One region of the Lysinibacillus sp. NPDC093190 genome, then DNA from elsewhere that is predicted to be linked to it. Evidence: riboswitches for the same ligand, from Rfam matches in the RefSeq annotation. Region 1 holds a riboswitch; the other holds the start of a gene.
What was found. A riboswitch is a leader RNA that binds a small molecule or an ion and turns the genes downstream of it on or off. The one in region 1 is predicted to bind cobalamin.

Region 1 (8,033 bases):
AAGAAAGAGGGGAGATGAAGGCTTATTTAGCACGCATGACCATTAATAAATGTAAGGATTACTTAAAAAGCTGGGCTTATCGAAAAATTACATTTCAGCATAATTTTTTTGCTAAACAAAAAACTGTTTTAAAAAATACACTCATTCGTCAAGATGAACAAGCTCTTTTAGATGAAGCCATTTTACGGTTACCAATAAAGCAACGTGAAGCAATTGTCTATTTTTATTTGGAGGAAATGACGATCAAAGAGATAGCAGAGCTACTGACAATTCCTGAGGGTACCGTGAAATCTCGTTTAAAGAAAGGGAAGGAATTATTAAAAGTAGACTTACAGCATATTGAATGGGAGGTACTTTTCCATGGATAAGCATACAATGCACGTATTGAAGGATGTCTCAGCTCATAAAGAAGCAATCATTCATAAGGTTCGACAACAAGTTCAGCAAGAGACGTATCCTTCAAAGCAACTTTGGCCGTATCGTGCACTGGCCGTCCTGATGACATGCTCTCTCTTACTATTTATTGCATGGCAAGCTTCGAAACCGATTGACCATGTAACGACAGAAATACTTCATGAAGAAGAAAAACAATCATTCACCGATTTATTTCAAACAGAAGTTGAAGGAACAAAGACAACGTTCAGTCAGTTTTTTCAAATAGCAGATCGATTAGATCACCGCGAAAATATCAAATTTTATGCACCACTTCAGGACTTCGAGGCTATGCAAGCAGTGGCGGCTACTATGGAGAATGCTGTCAATCTAATAGATCCTGAAAATCTTCCATTTAAATCAAATTTACAGGAGGTCTAAGCGGTAACATCAGAGATGCAAGATGGTACCCTGCAAAAGCAATTTCAATTTAGTTATAAAGAAAAGTTTCTCACTGGAGTGGATCGTCAATATATTAATTTGACGGTAACAAATGTAAATCATAATCCTTTAGTAAACTATAACATTACGGAAGATAGTCAGCACTTTTCAGGGGAAATCACGAATGTAGGTTTGAATTTTATGAATCCTTTGTATGATCGTGCGATGACACCAGATAAAGGTTTCGCGTATGTATATTATAATTATGATGAGGCAGACAAGCGCATTTATCGAATGAGTACAAGAGCCAATGAGTTTTATACGTATTATAATGGCTATGTATATCAAATAGGCTATCAATTAAATGGTGATCAACAGGAAGCACAAGAAAAAATGGTTACTCTTGTAAGAGAATTTATCCCGCACATAAATTCATCGAAAGCAAAGAAGTAAGGTGGAAGATAAACTGCCTGGATTGGTGAAGGCTTAGCAATCAGTGGTGATAAAGAACCCCCCAGTGAGTATGTATTACTTTATTTTTGTCAACAACTAGTTACCAAATTGGCACATCTCATTCTGTCTATATTAAAATAGTAGAAAAGAGGATGGGGGTTCAACAATGACGGTAGCGCAAACGTATTTAAATGTTGTCCAAAAAAGATTTAGAAGTGTCAAAGAGCTAGGCGATAAAACACTCGTCCAACTGGAAGTGGCCCAATTGCACTGGGCGTATAATGAAGATTCAAACAGTATCGCAGTGATTGTAAAACATGTAAGTGGTAATATGATGTCGAGATGGACAGACTTTCTAACGACAGATGGTGAGAAAGCAACGAGAAATCGTGATGATGAATTTACCGATAGCCTTCAGTCAAAAGAAGAGGTTATGACTGTATGGGGAAAGGGCTGGCAAGTCTTTACAAGGATTAACGGAAGCTGATTTACAAGGGTTTGTAACGATAAGAGGAGAACAGCATTCCGTGATAGATGCTATCGAAAGACAGATGTCCCACTACTCACAACATGTCGGTCAAATCGTTTACATCGCTAAGCAACTAAAGGGCACTGAGTGGCAAACATTAAGTATTCCAAAGGGACAATCTCAGGCTTATACTGAGTCTATGGTAAAAAAACATCAACAATAGAAATGGGGCCGTCTCACTAGTATGAGATGGCTTTTTTTGATGGAATGTACATAACTATCTTTAAAATAAAAAAGCATTTAAAAATCTCGAAACTTTATTATATTCAGAAAATAAAATTGACGTGTGTCTTTGAAGCGTGTTATGTTTATTATTAAATTTAATAATTACCATTACAAGTTTTAGGTGAAAAATAATTTTTCACTCAATTAAAAGGAAAATGGGTGTAAATCCCATGCTGTCCCGCAGCTGTAAATGAGGAGTTTTGTTTCAAAAAATACCACTAAGTAAGTACTTGGGAAGGTGAAGCAAAATGAAGATTCATAAGCCAGAATGCCTGCTTGTAATAAGATTCATTGTAGATCTACGAAAGATAGGGAGATGGATGGAAGGCTTTTAATGATGAGTTTTTCTATCCTTATTCATATGGAATAAGGATTTTTTTATGCTTTTTTCTAATCTTAGTAGTTTACATCAAAGTGAGGTGCGAATAAAGAGAGAGCATAGTTTTATGTATTTAATACAAAAACAACTTTGAAACCTCGTAGTGTTTGTTATACGAAATTAGCAAGACAAATTGTTTGGTTAGCGGCGGAATTTCGGGTTTTAGCGGCGTTCCCCGAATGCTATGAGTTTTAAATTAGAAGTATTGTGGAGAAGTATAATAATATATCAATCTTCTTTCTAGCATCAATAAATAGACAGGAGCAAAATTAATGTTATTCAAAAAGAATTTATTGCCTTTCATTCTATTACTGATGTTAACCATTTTAGCAGGGTGTTCAAGCTCGAATGAAGGTAATGGAAGTACAACAAAAGATAACGAAGGAAAAATGATAACAATTGGCTGGCCGCTAGATATAGGGCCTTTAAATCCGCATACTTATTTACCAAATCAAATGACTGCGCAAGCAATGGTGTATGAATCATTGGTAGAGTATAACGATGACGGGACAATATCCCCGAAATTAGCAGAGAGATGGGAAATCTCTGACGATAAAAAAGCTTACATATTTCATCTTAGACAAGATGTCAAATACTCTGATGGGACAGCCTTTAATGCAGATAATGTTATTCGTAATTTTAAAGCAGTTTTAGCAGATCGTGAAACACACTCCTGGATGGGGATGGTGAATCATATTGTAGATGTTGTGAAAGAAGATGATTATACAATTCGTTTACAGTTAGATGCACCCTACTACCCCGTATTAAACGAATTGGCGTTTGTTCGACCATTTCGCTTCTTAGAGGATAACGGATTCCCTGAGGGAGATGCAACTAATAAAGGTATTAAAGCTCCGATTGGAACAGGTCCTTGGGTATTAACGGAATACAAAAAAGATCAATATGCAATTTTTAGCCGCAATGAACATTATTGGGGTGAAAAGCCACTGGTAGACAAAGTAAAAGTGAAAATTATTCCTGATTCAGAATCTATGTCACTGGCATTTGAAAATGAAGAATTAGATTTAATTTATGGTCGTGGCATTATTAGCTTAGATAACTACACTTTCTTAAAAGATAGCGGTAAATACAAAACGGCTACATCTGAGCCTTTATCTACACGTGCATTACTGTTTAACACACAATCTGGACCATTAGCAGAATTAAAAGTACGTCAGGCTATTCAATATGCTATTAATAAAGAACAAATGGTTGAAAGTATTACCCATGGTACAGAAAAAGTTGCCAATACGCTATTTTGGGATGCTATTCCATATGCCAATATTGAGTTAAAAACAATCCTATTCAATCCAGAAAAAGCCCAGCAGCTATTAGATGAAGCAGGTTGGACATTACAAAAAGGTGATAAAATCCGTTCCAAAAATGGGCAACCTCTTAAATTAGATTTAATTTATATTGCAACGGATGCCATCCAAAAACCTATGGCAGAATTAATGCAAGGGGAATTAGCAAAAATAGGCGTCCAATTAAACCTTGAAGGCGCTGATGTTATGGTAGGGCTCCAAAAATTGATGGATAATCAAGTAGATATTAATTTCTGGCGTACAAACGGTCCGCCAACAGACCCACACAGCTTCGCAAACGAATCAGCAACACCGAATGCAAATGGCGTTTATGAAGCAAAATTAGGCCTAGATAACGTAGTACAAATTGATGACAAAATACATCAATTATTAATTGGTACTGATGAAGCAGAACGTGTTCAATTGTATAAAGATATTTTAACAATGTTCCATGACCAAGCATTATTCTATCCAATTTCATATGAAACGAATACCGTTATATACCATAAAAATATGAAAGATTTTAACCCTCGTGCATCTGAATATGATATTCCTTATGCTCAAATGGATTTAAAGTAAGAGAATGAAAAGAGAGTGGGTCTAAACTGACTCCTCTCTTTTTGCACTATGAAGACTTGGGAAGTGATGAAAGAAATGTACGAATCAACTTGGCTTTTTTGCCTAAAACGAGTTATTACATTACCATTTGTCTTACTAGGGGTTTCAATCATGACCTTCTTATTTATTCGTTTTGTTCCAGTAGAGCCAGCGGAAGTAATACTTAGATTGTCAGGAATCACACCGACGGCAGAAGCAATACAGGCGCTACGATCGGAATTGGGCACTGATCAACCTTTGTTGATTCAATATTTTATATGGCTAAAAGGTGTGTTGCACTTCGATTTTGGTACATCGTTTGTGAGTAAATTACCCGTTGCCCAAGAAATATTAGAAAAACTACCGGCAACTTTTGAATTAGCCCTAGCTGCATTTGTATGTATTATTGGCTTTAGTATTCCTCTAGGTATTATAAGTGCTCTTTATAAAAATTCCGTATTTGATAAGATTATAGGCTTATTATCCATTATTAGTGTATCCATCCCAACTTTTTGGTTAGGTTTTTTTCTTCTATCCTTATTTAGTTTGAAGCTAGGCATTTTCCCGACAAATGGTAAAGGGACTATTTTACATATAATTTTACCAGCAGTATCTTTGGCATTACCCACTATTGGATTGTTTGTTCAGTCAATTCGTACAAGCGTCATAGAAGAATTACAAAAATATTATGTTCAGTATGCACATTTACGGGGGTTAAAAAAATCTGTTATTCTCAGTCGACATGTCTTCAAAAATGCTGCTATTCCGCTAACGACGATGCTTGGTATGACACTTGGAAATTTATTGGGTGGGGCTGTTATTGTAGAGCAGATATTTAGCTGGCCGGGTTTAGGTCGCTACTTAATAGAATCAATTATTAATAGGGATTATCCAGTTGTGCAATGTTATGTTCTAATAATCGCTATTATTTATGTTTTTGCTAATTTATGTACAGATATATTACATCGAGTTCTTGATCCTCATTTAATGATGGTGAGGGGGAGAGAGTAGAGTGATTAAATTGCACAAAAGATTAAACGGTAAACAATTGATTAGTATAGCTTCACTCACATTCATTGGGCTGTTGGGGCTTTTTGCTCCTTTGATCATGCCGAATGATCCTTTTTTGGTGGATGTGTCTAAAAAGATTTTAGCTCCATCATGGGCATATCCTTTCGGCACAGATCATTTAGGGCGATGTATACTTTCACGTATACTGTTGGGTATTCGCTATTCTTTAGGATCAGCTATATTCATTCAATTAATAGCAAGCTTTTTTGCTATATGCATAGGGGCAATAGTAGCTTTCAAGAGAGGAATCATTGATTATTTATTTATTCGTATCTGTGATATTTTATTAGCTTTCCCAACGCTTGTTCTTGCATTTGGACTGCTAGGTATTTTGGGTCCAAGCTTAAGAAATGTATTATTGGCGCTTATTTTTACTCAAACTATTTATTATTCAAGAATTTTAAGAGGCTTATTTATAAGCGTTAATGAAAAAGAGTTTATAAAAGCTGCTAAAATTAGTGGAACTTCAGGGGTTAAGTTAATCCTACGCCATTTCGTGCCAAATATAATGGCGCCGATGCTGACGATTATTTCTTTAGATTTAGGAAAAGTAATTTTAGAAATTGCTGGCTTTTCATTTATTGGTGTAGGTGTTCAAGCTCCTACTCCTGAGTGGGGAATGATGATAAGTGAAGGTAAACAGTATATTCGACAACATCCTGAACTTATGCTTTATCCAGGTGTGGCAATAATCATCGTAGTCCTATTATTTAATATTTTGTCTAGTCCTAACAAGCAAGTTGATCATTGAAAGGGATAGCTATGGAAAGAAAAATCTTATTACAAGTCAAAGATTTAACTGTGCAAATAGATGAAAAGGAAATCTTATCTTCTATAAATTTAACCGCATATAAAGGCCGTATATTGGGAATTATCGGTGAAAGTGGTAGTGGTAAGTCGATGTTATGTCATGCAATTATGCAATCTCTTCCGGCTATGGCGAAATCGACGGGCCAAATTTTATATCAAAATATTGATTTAACATCTGTAACAAAAGAAAAATTGAGAGATTATCGAGGAAAGCATTTATCGATGATTACACAAAATCCATTGGTAGCGTTTGATAGTAATCAAACATTAGAAATGCATTTTCGGGAAACATTAAAAGCACATTACGTCATGAATAAAAAAGAAGTAAGACAGATAGCTATTTCAGCAATGGATAAAGTAAATTTACCTAATCCAGAAAAGCTTTTACAGTATTATCCTTTCCAATTGAGTGGAGGGATGCTGCAACGTGTCATGATTGCTCTTTCTTTTGCGATGCAGCCTACATTATACATTGCCGATGAACCTACAACGGCTCTTGATACAGTCAATCAAAAGAAAATATTAACATTGTTCAATCAAATTCGAAATGAAACCGATGCAGCGATTATTATTGTTACACATGATCTTGGCGTTATTGCTGAACTTGCTGATGAAGTGGCTGTTATGTATAAGGGAGAACTCATTGAGCGGGCGAATGTCTTTGATTTTTTTGACGCTCCACAGCATTGGTATACAAAAAAACTTTTACAATCGAGAATTACTTTTTAGAGGTGGTAGAAGATGGCTCTACTAGAAGTGGTAAATGTTGAGAAGTACTATAATCAGAGGCAGTCATTTATACAAAAAGAACTAGAAATACCAGTATTACAAGAGGTCACATTTTCACTTCAGGAAGGCGAATGTTTAGGAATAGTCGGTCAAAGTGGCTCAGGAAAAAGTACATTAGGTCGGATAATTTTGGGCATAGAGAATCCAACGAGTGGGATTGTACGATTTAATAATGTGAATTTATATCAAGCTAGCTCTAAAGACAAAAAGGGGATTCGAAGAGATTTACAAGCTGTTTTTCAAAATAGTTTTAACTCCTTTAATCCAAAACAAACTATTTCAGAAATAATAGAAGAACCATTTCTTAATTTTGAAAATTTTTCCAAAGTCGAAAGGCAACGTAAGGTCAAGGAGCTACTCAACTGTGTCGAATTAGAAAGCAATATTGCTATTAAATATCCTTCACAGCTTAGTGGAGGTCAACAGCAACGCGTAAATATTGCCAGAGCAATTGCTATAAACCCAAAACTAATTGTGTTGGATGAAGCTATCAGTAGCCTCGATATGGTCTTACAGAAAAATATATTGCAACTACTTCAATCGTTACAAAAGCAACTGAAGTTATCTTATATTTTTATTTCTCATGATTTACATGTAACACGCTTTATATCAGATAGAATACTAGTGATGCATAAAGGTCGGCTTGTTGAGGAAATAAACAAGGACGAATCATTTAAACATCATGCTTCGCTTGAACTATACAACGCTATTCTGCCTGTACATCCCAGAGACAGACAACATAAAAAATCGTAGCCAATTATAGCTACGATTTTTTTGCTGACTTCTTCTATGCAAAAAAAGCTGGTACATCGAAGTATTTTCGTCAATCAATATTGCAATTTCAAAGGCTTCCTGCTGTGTACGGTCATTAGCAATTGATTCCGTACATAAATCTTATGAGTAACATTAAATTTGCATTACCATCTATGTAATCATTAGGGCTTAAATATGAATAGCACCACTTTTAAAAAATGCAATCAGTAGAATTGAACATTATTGAAAATATGTCTCTTATTTATAAATAGACTTTTTTAGTACATCGCTAAATAATTGAGATGCCATT
Region 2 (8,033 bases), on a different contig from region 1:
GCGAACATCTGTCACGGGGAATCCTGTTAACAGCCCATGATGATCGCGCTCGAATAAATGTTTTTCAATGAGTCGTTGATGCCCGACCGATAAATCATCCGCATGACATGCATTGACAAATGTATTGCCAGTAACGCGTGTATTTGGCTCCATCAATAAATGTACTTCTGCATAATGCTTTAATGGCTCAAAATGACCATAGCCCGTCACCGTTGTTGCGATCGTTTCCATATATAAAATCTGTGGTTCGCTAAATGAAATGTCTAGTGAGAAGCGTTTATTAAGCACGTCGATCAGAACTTCGAGTTGGATGACACCCATAATATGTACATGAATTTCTTGAAATTTTTCATGCCACAGCACACGTAATGATGGCTCTTCCGCTTCGAGTATGCGGAAAATTTTTAATACTTCCTTTATATGCTGATCGCCTTCATATTGTACTTTCGCTTGTAATGTCGGTACTAATTCATAGGGCTGCGGGTTACCTGAATTACCAATGATATCTCCGATGTTTGCTTCACTAATTCCTTTAACTGCGAAAATCTCCCCAGCCTCGACCTCTTGAACTGTTACATAACGGCTGCCATTGTATAGTCGAATCTCAGTCACTTTTTCTGTTACATCTCCAAAGGAAAATTCATCACGCACATGTAACGTTCCCTGCAATGCCTTTAAAAAAGTTAAGCGTTGATGTCCATCATGACGAATTTTAAACACCTCACCTTGAAACGGGGCATTGTTATGAAAATGTATCTCTGTAAGTAGGAGAAGCTGTGCTAGGAATTCCTTTATCCCAATATCTTTCAAGGCAGAGCCAGAAAAACATAGAAAGGCCTTTTCCTGTTTAACCATCGTTTGTAAATGAGTAAGGCAGCTAGAGCTATCCAATGTCTCATTAAGAAAAGCATCGAGAAGCTGCTCATCACGTTCTGCAAGCCACTCCATCATGTGGTTGGAAACATAGTCAGAACGGAGCGGGTCATCTACGAATAGTACATCCTCAGAGCAATCCTTTTGAAGCTGTGCCATAACGGCTTCAACATCTGCCCCTTCACGGTCAATTTTGTTGATAAAGAAGAAGGTTGGGACGTGATATTGGCGTAAAAGTTGCCACACTGTTTCAGTATGACCTTGTAGTCCTTCAACCGCACTAACAATAATAATGGCATAATCCATAACTCGAATGGCACGCTCCATCTCTGGCGAGAAATCGACGTGTCCAGGTGTATCGATTAACGTATATGTATCATTTCCAATCGTCATGCGACCTTGCTCCGCAAAAATCGTAATGCCTCTTTGACGCTCTAACTCATGATTGTCTAGAAATGTGTCCTGGTGATCTACTCGCCCGCGGGCTTGAATACTGTTTGTATGAAATAGTAACTGCTCAGAAAATGTTGTTTTTCCTGCATCAACGTGAGCAAGTACTCCAATTGTTACATTCATAAAAAATCCTCGTTTCTATTAATTCATATCAACATTGTAACAGAATTGGGTAAAAAAATATTTCGTGTAGTGTTTATGTCGCAATAGTGTTAAAATATTTAATATATTTATTATTATGATTTATTTGTGAGATTGTGAATCTGATTATTTACAACAAAATAAAAACGACGTATTGGTGCAAATGATTTTGTCATTTGCTTAAAAGGGAAATCGGTGCAAATCCGATGCTGTCCCGCAACTGTAAATGGGGAGTCTATACGAGATGCCACTGTAGCTACGCTATGGGAAGGCGTATAGATGACGAACCTAAGCCAGGATACCTGCCAATATATATTTTTTACTTAAACCACGAGGATGGAGATAGTGAACAGGTTGAAGAACCTTTCTTTCGCTATGCTAACCTCTTGGAAACAAGGGGATTTTTTTATGCCCTTTTCTAGAAACTTAACTCGGTAGCAAAGAAGTCTAATGATTTCTTTCTATATATTTAACATCAAAGGAGAAGAGGACATGAAGAAATGGAAACACGTATGGCTTGTCTTTGCAATAGCATTGATCGCTGTACTAGGCGCGTGTAACGCAAAGGACAAACCAGAATCTGCAGCAAAAGATGAGAAGGTAGAGCCTTCACATGCTGAAACGACAGAAGTAACGATTGAAAATAATGGAACAACACAAGTATATAAGGAAGCACCAAAAAAAGCGATTAGCTTAAATCAACACGTGACAGAAATTATGCTGGCTTTAGGTTTAGAAGATTCAATGGTAGGGACGGCATACTTAGATGACAAAATTTATGAGCCCTTGCAAGCTGCCTACAATAAAGTACCTGTGTTAGCTGAACAGTATCCTTCAAAGGAGCAGGTTATTAATGCTGAGGCAGACTTTTTATACGGTGGTTGGAAAAGTGCCTTTGGAGAGAAAGGTGTTGGTACACCTGAAGAGCTTGAGGTCTTAGGGATTCACACTTATTTACATACTGCCTCAAATATGACGAAACCAACTTTAGACGATATTTTCACAGATATTCGAAATATCGCAAAAATTTTCCGCGTTGAGGATCGTGGAGAAGCTTTAATTGAGAAAATGACAAAGGATGTAGATGCAGTACGAGCAAAATTACCGCAAGATGGGAAAGAACTGCGGGTATTAGTGTTTGATAGTGGTGATAAAGATGTCTTTACTGCTGGACAGAACTTTATGAATGAGCTTGTTAGTATGTCTGGCGGTAAAAATATTTTTGGTGATGTAGAATCAGGATGGACTACGGTATCAAAAGAGAATGTAGTAGAACGAAATCCAGAAGTTGTTGTTGTCGTTGATTACGGAGAAACAACGGCGAAAGAAAAAATAAATTTCTTAAAAAATGATCCAGCCTTAAAGGAAACGGAAGCAGTAAAAAATGAACGCTTTGTGATCTTACCGCTTTCTGCTGCGTCAGAAGGAGTTCGTGCTGCAGAAGCCATTCAAGTATTAGCAAAAGGCTTCTATCCTGACAGCTTTAAAAACTAGAAATAATCTGGGCTAGCGTTTTGCTAGCTCCTTTTTCATAAGGAGAATTATTTATGAATGCATTCCGTACGAATATACCGGACAAAACCTTTGAAAAGCTAAACAATAAAGGGGGTTTTACTCGTCTTGCCGTAAGTCCTGGTATTATTAATAAACATTATACGCCTGCACAATTTCAAACAATAGCGAAGGTTGTAGGGGAGACCGGTGCGATCAAATACTCTGCCTCTTTCAGCATATTATTATCTATTCCAACAGTAGATGTAGCAAATACGATTGGGGAGCTAGAAAATGCTGGTCTGTATGTGGCAAAGCAAGGGCCAATTGTAGCGATGAAGGCCTGTGATTTTTGTGACGGTGATAAGATGGAGGCAGCACCGATTACTGAACAGCTATATCATGCATTAGCAGGAATAACGGTCCCTACAGGATTACGTTTAAATGTCAATGGCTGTGCCTCAGCCTGTTATAATGCGGTCTATGATGATATTGGGCTTGTCTATCAAAAGGATAGCTTTGACGTCTATTTAGGAGCAGTACCAATGGGGGCGAATGCACAAGCCGGAACGCTGTTTGCAAAAAGGGTAGGAGTAGAGCAGGTTGAAGGATTTTTAAGGCAAATCATTGAGTTCTATAAGGAACACGCTCGTCCGAATGAACCTTTTTATAAATTTTATCGCAGAACAAAATCTGCTGATTATTGGGAGTTATTAAAAAGTAAGACTTAATCCTAGATTCATAATCATCTCGTTTTACCGCAATAAAATGCCTACAGAAATAAATTGTAGGCATTTCAATTGCATGGTTTTCTAATTTGGTATTTAGTAAAGTATCTATAACCTAATTTTCTAAGTACTTTCCGTTCCGATATGCATTATTTTCGAAAGATACGTAAGCTTGAATGACTTTACCATTTTCTACTCTATATCCATAAAGCACTGTTGGTTCATCATCAAATTTCACTTGTATTTCGTATCTATTTGATGTTGTTGACAATGAATCTTTGTCTACACTAATTTTCCAAGATGCATTTGAGTATTTCTCTTCTAAATGTTCTTCAACCATTTGAGTATATTTATTATATTTTGCATCCTGTATATATGGACGAACAATTAGTAATACTGCATAGCTTAAAAGGATAATAGCTACAAAACTATACAAAATTATTTTTCCTCTTTTTCTAAAAAAGAATGAGATTACGAAAAAGAAATAAATAATGCCAAACACAAAAGATAGCTCTAATGCTTTTAAATCCATATATCTATCTCCTAATAAAATCAATTTTAATTAGATTTTTCTATTTTAATTATAGCCTATGTAATATAGCATTGCTCCAAAAAAGTTGAGGTTAATAAGAGTGCCTTCTTTATTGAAGGTGGATTTGATTTACTACTGACCCAAAAGTTCAACTAGTTCTTTAGAAAGATTTAGAAGGTTCTTTATTGTATAGATCCAGCAATTGTTGTAATGGCAAATCGTAAAATTATTGCAGATGATGTTTCAGAACATATTTTTTATAATCCTGTGATAGTAGAAGAAAGTATACTGAAGCCGCCTGCAGTTGCTAAAAAGGCCAATTATTATCCGTATTAAAGAAAAGAGATTTTATGAAAGGATGATAACTGGCATGCATATTTCATTAGTTGGGAGCATTAATATCGATCTTGTCTTTCGTGTTCCTTATATTGTAAATAATGGTGAAACGCTTCACAGTGCGTTCCATAGTGTTTATTACGGTGGAAAAGGTGCTAATCAAGCTGTAGCAGCAAGTCAGCTAGGAGAAAATGTTCATTTTATTGGAAAAGAAGGCAAAGATGATTTCGGGGAGCACGCGATAAGAAATTTAAAAGATAAAGGCGTTTATGTTGATTCCATTCGAAAGGAGGGAGCTACTGGGCAAGCGATAATCCAAGTGACAGATGCCGGTGATAATGCGATTGTTTTGTTTCCTGGTGCAAACTTTCTAGTTACTCCTAAACAAATTGAACAGGAAGCTACTATCATTTCTTCAAGCAAAGCACTTCTTCTTCAACTTGAAATACCGCTAGATGCAGTTGAAAAGGCAGTGGAAATCGCATCTCAACATGGAAAAATCATCATCCTAAATCCAGCACCATCTCTAAAATTACCAGATTCTTTATTGAAGAATATTACTTTTATAACTCCGAATGAAACAGAACTTGCACAGTTGATGGGGATTGAAGTGACAACAGAAGAAAATATTCGCTCCGCATGTAGGTCATTGTTAGATAAAGGGGTCGGAACGGTAGTCGTTACACTTGGATCTAAAGGCTCTTATTATATGAATCATGAAGAAAGTGGCTGGGTTTATGCGTTGCGTGTTGACACGATCGATACAACTGGTGCGGGAGACGCATTTAATGGAGCTTTGACAGTAGCACTATGTAGGGTGGGAGTCGCTTCGAAGTTCGATCGTTTTTGCCACGAAAGTTGCCGCTTATGTCGTTACTCAAATGGGTGCACAACCGCGTATCCCAGAATCAATCTTGAAATAAATGATATCCGTAGCTCTTCGTCATTATTGCGAAGCAGCTACGTTTTTTTTTTGATGCAGTAAGTCACCCGTTAGAATCTCACCACTGTAAAATCCTCTCTGAGATAAAAAACAATTTTTCCTTAAAAGCAGGAATAATACTTAGGGCGTCGAAATATTCTACATAAGTAATGAAATTTTAACACAAAGGGGATTTAAAATATGACTTTGAAACAAGGGATTCAACCAGAAGATCTATATCAATTAAAATCAGTGGCAGATCCACAAGTATCACCTGACGGAACAGAAGTTGTGTATGTAGAGACGCATATTGATGAGAAGAAAAAGGACTACGTGTCTAATTTATTTTACATAAACTTGCATGAAAAAAAGACTCAACAATGGACATTTGGAGAAGATAAAACGAATTCACCAGTTTGGTCTCCAGATGGCAGTAAAATCGCATTTGTATCAACGAGACATGGCAAGCCACAGATTTTTGTGCTTTCTAAAGCAGGTGGGGAAGCGAAACAACTTACTAATTGTAAAAACGGTGCGACATCACCAGTTTGGTCTCCATGTGGTAAGAATATTGCATTTGCAGTAAAGCTAGGTAAAAATGAAAGCATTTATGATAAAGCTGAAAATGATAAGAAAGATGATAAAGTACTTAAACCACTTGTAATAGAAAAGATGAAATATAAGTCAGATGCTGCTGGGTTTATTGATATGGAGCAATTTTCTCAAATTGCAATCGTCAATCTTGAATCTGGAGAATTAGAGCTAGTTACGGAAGGGAAACATAATTTACAACTTGGTACATGGTCTCCAAACGGAAAATACCTTTCTTACATTGCTGACTTAACAGAGGATCTAGATTTTTCATTCATAAGTGATATTTACTTATTGGATTTAGAGACAAAACATGGTCGCAAGCTAACGGAAGGAACGGGTATGTTCTATCTTACTTCATGGTCTCCGAATAGCCGCTACATAGCTTATATTGGAAGTGAAAGAGAATTTGAAAATGCGACACAAGCAAAGTTATGGATTTATGATTTGGAAAATAACAATACGACGTGTATAACGAGTGAATTTGACGCGCCTGTCGGTGATTATGTTGTTGGTGATTTCCTGCAAGGTGTAGTTGCTCCTCGTGTCCAATGGTTGGAGGATAATAAAAGTTTTTACTTCCAAGTGACAGATCACGGAAATACAGCTATTTATTTTGGTAATCTATCTGGAGAATTATATCCAGCGATTAATGATGATCAGTATGTCTATGGTTTTTCACTTGACTATAAGAATGACAAAGCGGTAGTCGCAATCAGCACTACTACAAATCCTGGCGATCTATTTCACGTAAATTTAAATACTGGTGAAAAGGAACAACTTACAAAAGTTAATGAAGAATTTTTAAAGTCGAGAGAATTATCTGTTCCAGAAGCAATTGAATATGAGAGGGCAGATGGTTGGAAAGTAAGCGGTTGGATGATGAAGCCTATTGGATTTGAGGAAGGGAAAAAGTATCCACTTATTCTTGAAATCCATGGTGGACCGCATGCTATGTATGCCAACTCATATTTTAATGAATTCCAAATCCTTGCTGCACAAGGTTATGCGGTTCTCTTTACGAATCCTCGCGGAAGCCATGGCTACGGTCAAAAATTTGTTGATGCGGTTCGTGGTGAATATGGCGGCAATGATTATAATGATCTAATGGCCGCTGTTGATTATGCATTGGTGCATTATGATTTCATTGACAAAAACCGTCTCGGAGTTACAGGTGGGAGCTATGGGGGCTTCATGACAAACTGGATTGTCGGTCATACAAATCGCTTTAAAGCAGCTGTTACGCAACGTTGCATTTCTAACTGGATTAGCTTTTACGGCGTAAGTGATATCGGCTATTATTTCAATGACTGGCAAATTCAAGCGGGACTAGACAATATAGAGAAACTATGGAATCATTCGCCACTTAAATATGTAGACAATGTGGAGACGCCACTGTTAATTTTACACAGCGAAAAAGACTATCGCTGTCCGATTGAACAAGCAGAGCAATTATTTATTGCCTTGAAACATCGTAAAAAAGAAACTAAATTTGTTCGCTTCCCAGAATCCAATCATGAACTTTCTAGGAGCGGAAAACCAACGTTAAGAATCAATAGACTAGAATATATTAGGGATTGGTTTGTGAAATATCTATAAAATAAATATAGGTGGCAAAAGAAGTGAAAATACTTCTTTTGCCACTTATTATTTTTACATAACAAAGGCTGTTTTCGTCAAGATAGTTGCTCTTCAGCTAACGGCGTAGATTCGTTGAAGAAGGAATTAAAAACTTATATCTTCAAAGGAACATCTTTGGCGCAAAGAGTAAAGACAATCCCATAGACAGTTTCCTAAATAATTTTAAAATTTTTGAACGAAATGAAGCATCGCTCCGTCTAATGGAGGAAGGAGGCGAAAAGGATGGAATTTGAAATCGTGCAGCGTGCTATTCGAGGGGATCATCAAGCGATACTTTCACTTATTGAAATGGATGAAGATATTTTATATCGCATGGCTTTTACAT

Region 2: another riboswitch for cobalamin. It lies ahead of ACQKOF_RS14035 (ABC transporter substrate-binding protein); the one in region 1 lies ahead of nikA (nickel ABC transporter substrate-binding protein).

What each region holds. Positions count from the first base shown of each region.
Region 1 is NZ_JBNNVG010000009.1:108,701-116,733, forward strand. It holds gene ACQKOF_RS09770 (RNA polymerase sigma factor) at 1-368, shown strand, start outside; gene ACQKOF_RS09775 (hypothetical protein) at 361-813, shown strand; gene ACQKOF_RS09780 (hypothetical protein) at 829-1,266, shown strand; partial or broken gene ACQKOF_RS09785 (DUF1572 family protein) at 1,433-1,958, shown strand; cobalamin riboswitch at 2,116-2,314, shown strand; gene nikA (nickel ABC transporter substrate-binding protein) at 2,672-4,282, shown strand; gene nikB (nickel ABC transporter permease) at 4,358-5,311, shown strand; gene ACQKOF_RS09800 (ABC transporter permease) at 5,313-6,122, shown strand; gene ACQKOF_RS09805 (ABC transporter ATP-binding protein) at 6,134-6,910, shown strand; gene ACQKOF_RS09810 (ABC transporter ATP-binding protein) at 6,923-7,723, shown strand.
Region 2 is NZ_JBNNVG010000016.1:81,964-89,996, forward strand. It holds gene ACQKOF_RS14030 (GTP-binding protein) at 1-1,449, opposite strand, end outside; cobalamin riboswitch at 1,606-1,791, shown strand; gene ACQKOF_RS14035 (ABC transporter substrate-binding protein) at 1,960-2,961, shown strand; gene ACQKOF_RS14040 (precorrin-3B methylase) at 3,015-3,689, shown strand; gene ACQKOF_RS14045 (hypothetical protein) at 3,802-4,218, opposite strand; gene ACQKOF_RS14050 (hypothetical protein) at 4,429-4,554, shown strand; gene ACQKOF_RS14055 (ribokinase) at 4,589-5,539, shown strand; gene ACQKOF_RS14060 (S9 family peptidase) at 5,678-7,666, shown strand; gene ACQKOF_RS14065 (sigma-70 family RNA polymerase sigma factor) at 7,931-8,033, shown strand, end outside.